One region of the Mesorhizobium sp. Ca11 genome, then DNA from elsewhere that is predicted to be linked to it. Evidence: predicted binding sites of a transcription regulator. Region 1 holds the regulator's gene; the other holds the start of a gene.
What was found. Region 1 encodes LexA, which represses DNA repair genes until DNA is damaged. Its sites were predicted from a motif close to TGTTCNNNNTGTGTTCNG; they were not measured.

Region 1 (3,572 bases):
TCTCCGGCCTGCACATGGCGCTGGTCGCCGGCACGATCATGGTCCTGCTACGCGGCGCCTTCGCGCTGTTTCCGGATTTCTCGTCGCGCCGGCCGGTGAAGAAATATGCCGCTGGCATCGCGCTGGCGTCGATCGCCGCCTATCTCGTGATCTCCGGCATCGTGGTGGCGGCCGAGCGAAGCTTCATCATGCTTGGCGTGATGCTGGTCGCCGTGCTTTTCGACCGCGCAGCGCTGACCATGCGCAACCTGGCGATCTCTGCCATCGCTGTCATCCTGGTCTCGCCGCATGAAGTGGTCGGCCCGAGCTTCCAGATGTCCTTCGCTGCCACCGCCGCCCTGGTCGGCGCCTATGCCGGCTTTGCCGACTATCGCGCCGGCAAAACGACCGCGCCGCCGGCAAAGCGTTCGTTTCTCGGGTTCCTATCGCGAAAACTGGCGATTGGAGCGGGTGGCGCCGCCGTGACGTCGCTCATCGCGGGCAGCGCGACATTGTTGTTTGCCATCTGGCACTTCCAGCGGGTGTCGCCGCTCAGCCTGCTGGCCAATCTGGCGGTGATGCCGATCGTCTCATTGGTCGTCATGCCATTCGCCGTGCTGAGCGCGCTGGCCATGCCCTTCGGCTTCGACGGTCCCTTCCTCTTTGTCATGGGCAAAGGCCTGACGGCGATGATCACCATTTCGGCATGGATTTCCGAGCGCTCACCGGTCGACGCCGTGGGGCTGATCTCGATCCAGTCGGTGCTGCTGGCGACGGTCGCGCTGGTCATCGCGACGATGGCTACCACCTGGCTGAGGCTTGCCGCCGTTCCTTTCGCGCTCGCTGCGCTGCTGGCCATTCCGCATGTCCGCACACCGGACGTGCTTATCTCGGAGGATGCGCATCTGGTGGCGATGCCGATCGGCGGCGGCGAGCTTGCCGTCAATCGCGAGCGCTCCAACGAGTTCACCACCGACAACTGGAAACGGGCGCTGAAAGCCGAGGAGATCGTGCCGCCGGAAAGGTTCGCCAGAGATATGCTGGACATTGCCGATCCCGTCGACCTGCCGCCCGGCTCGCCCTTCTATTGCACCGGTGATCTCTGCATCGGCCGGCATCCTTCCGGCGCGATCGTCGCGCTCGCCGAGACCCGCGACGCCGCCCGGCCGGCCTGCGGTTTCGCCGACCTCATCGTCATCAACGACGCCACGGCCTATAACCCATGCCGCGATCCGCGTGTGCTCGTCATTACCAAGCGGCAGCTGGCGCGCGACGGCAGCGCCGCCGTCTTCTTCGATCCGCAATCGGCAACCGCGCGGCCAACCGTCCGCTACGCGGTCGTAGAACCATACCGACCCTGGCACGAGCAGCGGAAATACACGCGCGAGGCGAGGGGACTGGCGCCCTATAAGCAGCCGGAAAAACCAGCCGCCGCACCGGCCCAATAGATTGTCGTTCGGGCGAAGACGGCGAGCCGTTCTGCTCAGTAGCGGCGGATAAGTCCCACGAGCTTGCCCTGAACCTTGACCCGGTCCGGTCCGAAGATCCGGGTCTCATAGGCCGGGTTGGCAGCCTCGAGCGCGATCGAGGCACCCTTGCGGCGGAAACGCTTAAGCGTCGCCTCCTCATCGTCGACCAGCGCCACCACGATCTCGCCCGGGCTTGCGGTGTTGGCATTGCGGATGATGACGGTGTCGCCATCGAAGATGCCGGCCTCGATCATCGAGTCGCCCTTGACCTCCAACGCGTAATGCTCGCCGCCCATGATCATGTCCGGCGGCACCGAGATCGAATGCGTCTGGTGCTGGATGGCGTCAATCGGCACGCCGGCGGCGATGCGGCCCATCACCGGAATGGATACGGCCGCCGCGGCCTCGTCGTCATTGCTTGGCGTCGGAGTGCGCGATGGCGTCGTCGGCTTGACCTGGCGACTGAGATTGCCTTGGCCGCCCTGGATGACGCTTGGCGAAAACTTCTTCGCGGCATTCAGGCCAGGCGCGATCGAGTCGGGCAGGCGCAGCACTTCCAGCGCGCGCGCCCGGTTCGGCAGCCGGCGAATGAAGCCGCGTTCTTCCAGCGCCGTGATCAGCCGGTGGATGCCGGACTTGGAGGCAAGGTCGAGCGCCTCCTTCATCTCATCGAATGATGGAGGAATCCCGCTCTCCTTCAGGCGTTCATGGATGAACATCAGGAGTTCATGTTGTTTGCGCGTCAGCATCGGCGGCCCCCACGGGTTCTGAAACCAGAATCAGAAAAACAAACCCAGAACAAACACTATCTGTTCCAGTTGTGTTCCGCAACCGTTTAAAGTTTAGTGAATTTGTTAAGGCTGCCGAAACAATGTCGCATCCGGTGATGCCCTGGCCGCCCCTTGTAGGACAGCGGCATTGATTCCGCTCGATTTTGGAGCTTCGTTAAGCTGAAACAAGAGCCGACACGATCACGAAGCCGCGGATGGGATCACGTCGGCTCGTTCCGTAAGCGCGCGGCACCGTGAACGAAACGAATCCAAAATGCCAACCTTGGCGAAGTTCCGATCCGCAGTCTTCGCCGTCTATGGACCAGCTAACACAGGACCAAAGGTTCTTGCCCTGTCGCCGAGGGTGGTGAGACAACCCCCTCGGCCAGATCGAAATGGAGGCGGCAGCACAATGAGGGGAATTCCTGATCTCGCCGAAGTCGAGGCGATGGATGCCGCGGATCCGCTGCGCGCCATGCGCGATCGCTTCGTCTTGCCGGAAGACGTCATATACCTCGACGGCAATTCGCTGGGCGCCGCTTCGGTGGACGCCTTCAGCGAGATCGAGACTGCCGCGAGGCAGGAATGGGCGCGGGATCTCATCCGCGCCTGGAACACCGCCGGCTGGTTCGATATGCCCATCGAGCTGGGTGACCAGCTAGGACGGCTGATCGGCGCGAAACCCGGCCAGACGGTCGTTTGCGACACGACTTCGATCAACATCTACAAGGTCCTGCATGCGGCACTTACAATGCGGCCCGAGCGTTCGGTGATCGTTGCCGAGGGCGACAGCTTTCCGACCGACCTCTACATGGCGGAAGGCGTCGCATCGACGCGGCCCGGCACGGTGCTGCGGCTCGAAGGCGCCGATGCCCCGACGATTGAGGAACTGGTCGACGATCGCGTCGCGGTCATTCTGGTCAACCACGTCAACTACAAATCCGGCCGGCTGCGCGACATGGCGGCGCTCACCCGCAAGGCTCAGGAAGCCGGCGCGCTGATCGTGTGGGACCTCTGCCACACGGCGGGTGCGCTGCCGGTGGATCTCGACGGCTCTAATGCCGATTTCGCCATTGGCTGCACCTACAAGTATCTCAATGGCGGGCCGGGCTCGCCAGCCTTCATCTACGCCGCGAACCGCCACCATCGCGACATTCGCCAGCCGCTCAGCGGCTGGTGGGGCCATGCCCGGCCTTTCGCGTTCGAGCAGGGCTACGCCGCGGGCACGGGCATCCGGCGGTTCCTTTGCGGAACGCAACCGGTGCTGTCGATGCGCGCGCTGAAAGGGGCGCTGGATATGTGGAACGATGTCGACATCAGGGCCGTGCGGAGAAAAAGCGTCGCACTGACGGAC
Region 2 (3,572 bases), on a different contig from region 1:
GCAGCCCGGCCTCGTTGAGGCGGCATATCGCGCCAGCATGAAACAGCATGGCGCGGTAGCCGCCGCCCGACAGGCAGAGGCCGAGATCATAGCGCTCGGGCGCGCCGCCATCCGCGTCCGGTGGTGATCCAGCCGCAATCGGCTCCATCGCGGCCCCCTTTGCCTGTCCGTCCGGCGTCCTTAAGCCTGGCTATGCGCAATCGAGCCCAGCACCGACATTCTTGCAAGTGGGGGAACGCGTAACTTCACAGATTGGAAATCGGCCCGCGCCGACGGACGGGGAGATTACCCGAAGCGGTTGGTACGCAGCGCACGGACGGCGCGTAGGCTTTCGTCAATCTCCAATGGCGCCAGAGGAGATGCCTCAGCCACTCACAGCTCCTTCTCGGCCAATTCCCTAAACCCGTCCGGCACCGAGCGCGGACCTTCCAGCGCTACCGTGCCGTAGCCGACCGCCTCCTTGCCGAAGCGCTGGCGGATCTTGTCCACCGCCCGGTCGGCGCCGAAGCGCGCCAGGCCTTTGCGGCTGCCGGGCCTCAGCTTCTCGTCCGCCAGCCCGAGCGGCAGTTCGAGCTGCAGCTCGGCATGCTCCTCCAGATGCGAGACAGAGATGGCGAGCAGCGAGATGTCCCTCTCGCCCGGATGGGCGGCAAGCACGCCGCGCACCAGTTCCTCGGCGATCTCCGCCAGCATCGCGGTCGCCTGGATCGGCTGGTCGAGCGTGATCGAGCGGCTCACAGCGCGCAGATCGGCGAAGCGAACCCGCACCGTCACTGTGCGCCCGGGCCGGTCCTTGGCGCGCAACCGGCTGGCCACGCGGTCGGCCAGATGCAGGAGCGTCGGCACGAAGACGCGCGGCACTGCCGGCTTCCTGCCGAGCGCCGATTGCGCGCCGGCAGAATGCGCGCGGCGGTGTGCCTCGAGTTTTCGCGGGTCGCGGTTCCAGGCGAGCGCGGCAAGCTTCTGGCCGGCGGCATGGCCGATCAGCCGCTCCAGCGCGCCGCTATGGGTGCGCGCCAATTGCCCGATCGTCTCGACGCCGATCTCGGCCAGCCTGGCCTTGGTCGCCGGGCCGACACCCCACATCAGCGTGACAGGCAGGTCGTGCAGGAAGGCGAGCTCGATGCCGGGCTCGACCACTACCAGCCCGTCGGGCTTGGCTACCTGCGAGGCGATCTTGGCCAGATGCTTGGTCCGCGCCACACCGATCGAGATCGGCAGGCCGAGCTCGGCCTTCACCCGCTCGCGGATTTTTCGCGCGATCTCTTGCGGTGATCCGAACAGATGCGTGCAGCCGGCGACGTCGGCAAAAGCCTCGTCGATCGAGATGCGCTCGACCGCCGGCGTGAAATCGTCGAGCACCTTAATCGCGGCGTCGCCGAGGCGCTGGTATTCAGAAAAATGACCGCCGACGAAGATGAGCTGAGGGCAGAGCTCGCGCGCTTTGCGGCCCGGCATGCCGCCGCGCACGCCAAAGATTTTCGCCTCATAGGAGGCCGCCAGCACCACGCCTCCGCCGACGGCGATCGGCTTGCCACGCAATGACGGATCTAGCAGTTGCTCGACCGAGGCGTAGAAGGCGTCGAGGTCGGCATGCAGGATGGTGGCGGCCGCGGCGGTGTTCGTGGCGGCCATCGCGCGCTCCCATGGCCATTTGTGTGGCATTGCAGCATTAGCTGCGTCTTTTGTAAGGGGAATTAACGGAACATAAAGAGAACAAAAGAAGCTCTCTGTCAAGCCACCACGCTTGGCCGTGCAGGTTTCCACAACTGGGGGCGCAGCCACAGATAGAGCGCCGGTTGTGCGCATGACCTTTGCGCGGGACACGCCGCCGCAGGCTGAGGAGGGATCGCCTCGCGAGGCGATTCCTCCTTCGCTTCTGAACGTAAATTGCGACTGTCTGCGTTATGCCGGCTTGGCGTATTCTTCGGCGCTCAGCACCTCGATGCATTGGAACGGCTGGTTGCCTTCCACCCAGGCGTCGTGGCCGGGCGGGATGGTGTAGGAAGTGCCGGCCTCGATGGTCTTTTGCGTGCCGTCGGTCATCCGTACGGTGATCGAGCCGGACACGGCATAGCCGACATGCGAGACCTGGCAGCTGTCGGTCTTGACCACCGGCTTCACACATTCGGACCATTTCCAGCCCGGCTGCATGTTCATTCGCCCGAGCGTATAGCCCGGCAGCCGCACGATCTCGACACGCGTCTTGGCGGGCGCGCGGACCTCGTCGGGATTGTTGTGCGATTTGGATTCGAGTTTCGTCACCTTCATTGCAACTTCGGCCATGGTATCCCTCCCATGTGTGAAGCGGCGCCTGACGTTGCGATCGTCGGCGACCGCGAGTGTATTCATAAGCCTTATTATGAGCGATTGCTAATTAATAGAGGTGACCGCGAGCTCAGCCGAACGCTTGGCGCATTGTCGTGGAAGGTGGATATTCCAGGCCCTCGGGCGACGGTCCCGGGCCATCTTCGGACCGAAGTCCCATCGCACGAACGCAGAGGCCCGACACGCCTATTTTCAGGAAACAACGACGGCACCAAAATCATTGGCTAGCAAGCCGCCGGACAAAGTCCCTTCATCGGCGGTTGACCACGGCGTGCCCGCTATTCCTGCGATATGGCGGGCACGCCTTTCCCTGAAACCGCTCCTGGAGTTGAGGGCCGTGCAACCCGGTAAGATGATCGCCAATCTGTTTGCCGCACTGCTTCTGGCCGGCCTGGTCGGCGGCGTCTTCTTCGTCTTCGGCAGGCCGCTCTGGCCCGAGCGCCAGGCCCGTATGGTGATCCTTCTCCCGGTCGATACGATTGCGACCGGATCGCTGCGCCGAGCCTGCCTCGAGCCATGCCTGCCGGCCCGCTTCGACCTCAAGCTCGCGCCCGCCAGGCCGCGCGGATGAAGCCGCGCGGGAACCAGTCCGCGCCCCGGGCCGTTGACGGAGCGAAGGGATGGCGCTGGCGGAGGCCGCCATGGACAATTTCGAACTCATCGATCTTCTGTGCGTCATCGACGCCTGCGTGAGCGACCGTTCGGCCGGCCGTATCGTGCCGATGTCGAGGGCCGTCGAGGAGTTGCGCGTCCTGACCGGCGATTTCGTCTCGTCGGATGAGGATGCGGCCAACGCCTTGACGCAGGTCGCGCTCAAGCGCGGCTGCGCCGTGCTCTTCGACGAGCGAGCGGGCGCGGATATTGTCGGCTAGGGGCAATCTCGTCCTCCTCCTGGCGGAGGAGGTTGGTGCTCATTTCGCCAGGGTGATCATCCGGCCCGCATACGCCGCCCGGCCTCCGAGTTCGGCCGTGCAATCCGACTTCACGGCCGAGTTCCCCGTCATCGAGATCGTATCGCCGACCAGCCGCAGGCAACTGCCCTGGGCGTTCATGTCCGAATTTCCGGCATAGGTGATGACGGCGTCCGGGGCGTAGATAAAGCCGCTGACCACGGAGCCCGATCCGCCGTTCAGCGTCAGCGCCTGGGTGTTGCCGTGAGCCTGGTAGACGGTGATTCCGGCGTAGGGGCCGCTGGTGGGCGGCGACAGGTTCACCTGTTCGTTGGCGTTGATATAGAGCTGTGA

Region 2: a site for LexA is predicted at 1,702-1,719, ahead of dinB (DNA polymerase IV). Genes of this name have one in related genera too.

What each region holds. Positions count from the first base shown of each region.
Region 1 covers NZ_JAIUHU010000011.1:116,979-120,550, reverse strand. Annotated here, with positions in the region: gene LB538_RS20060 (ComEC/Rec2 family competence protein) at 1-1,427, shown strand, start outside; gene lexA (transcriptional repressor LexA) at 1,463-2,197, opposite strand; gene kynU (kynureninase) at 2,631-3,572, shown strand, end outside.
Region 2 covers NZ_JAIUHU010000014.1:43,096-46,667, forward strand. Annotated here, with positions in the region: gene LB538_RS22375 (patatin-like phospholipase family protein) at 1-148, opposite strand, end outside; gene dinB (DNA polymerase IV) at 373-1,635, opposite strand; gene LB538_RS22385 (cupin domain-containing protein) at 1,906-2,286, opposite strand; gene LB538_RS22390 (polymerase) at 2,666-2,899, shown strand; gene LB538_RS22395 (hypothetical protein) at 2,970-3,200, shown strand; gene LB538_RS22400 (TadE/TadG family type IV pilus assembly protein) at 3,240-3,572, opposite strand, start outside.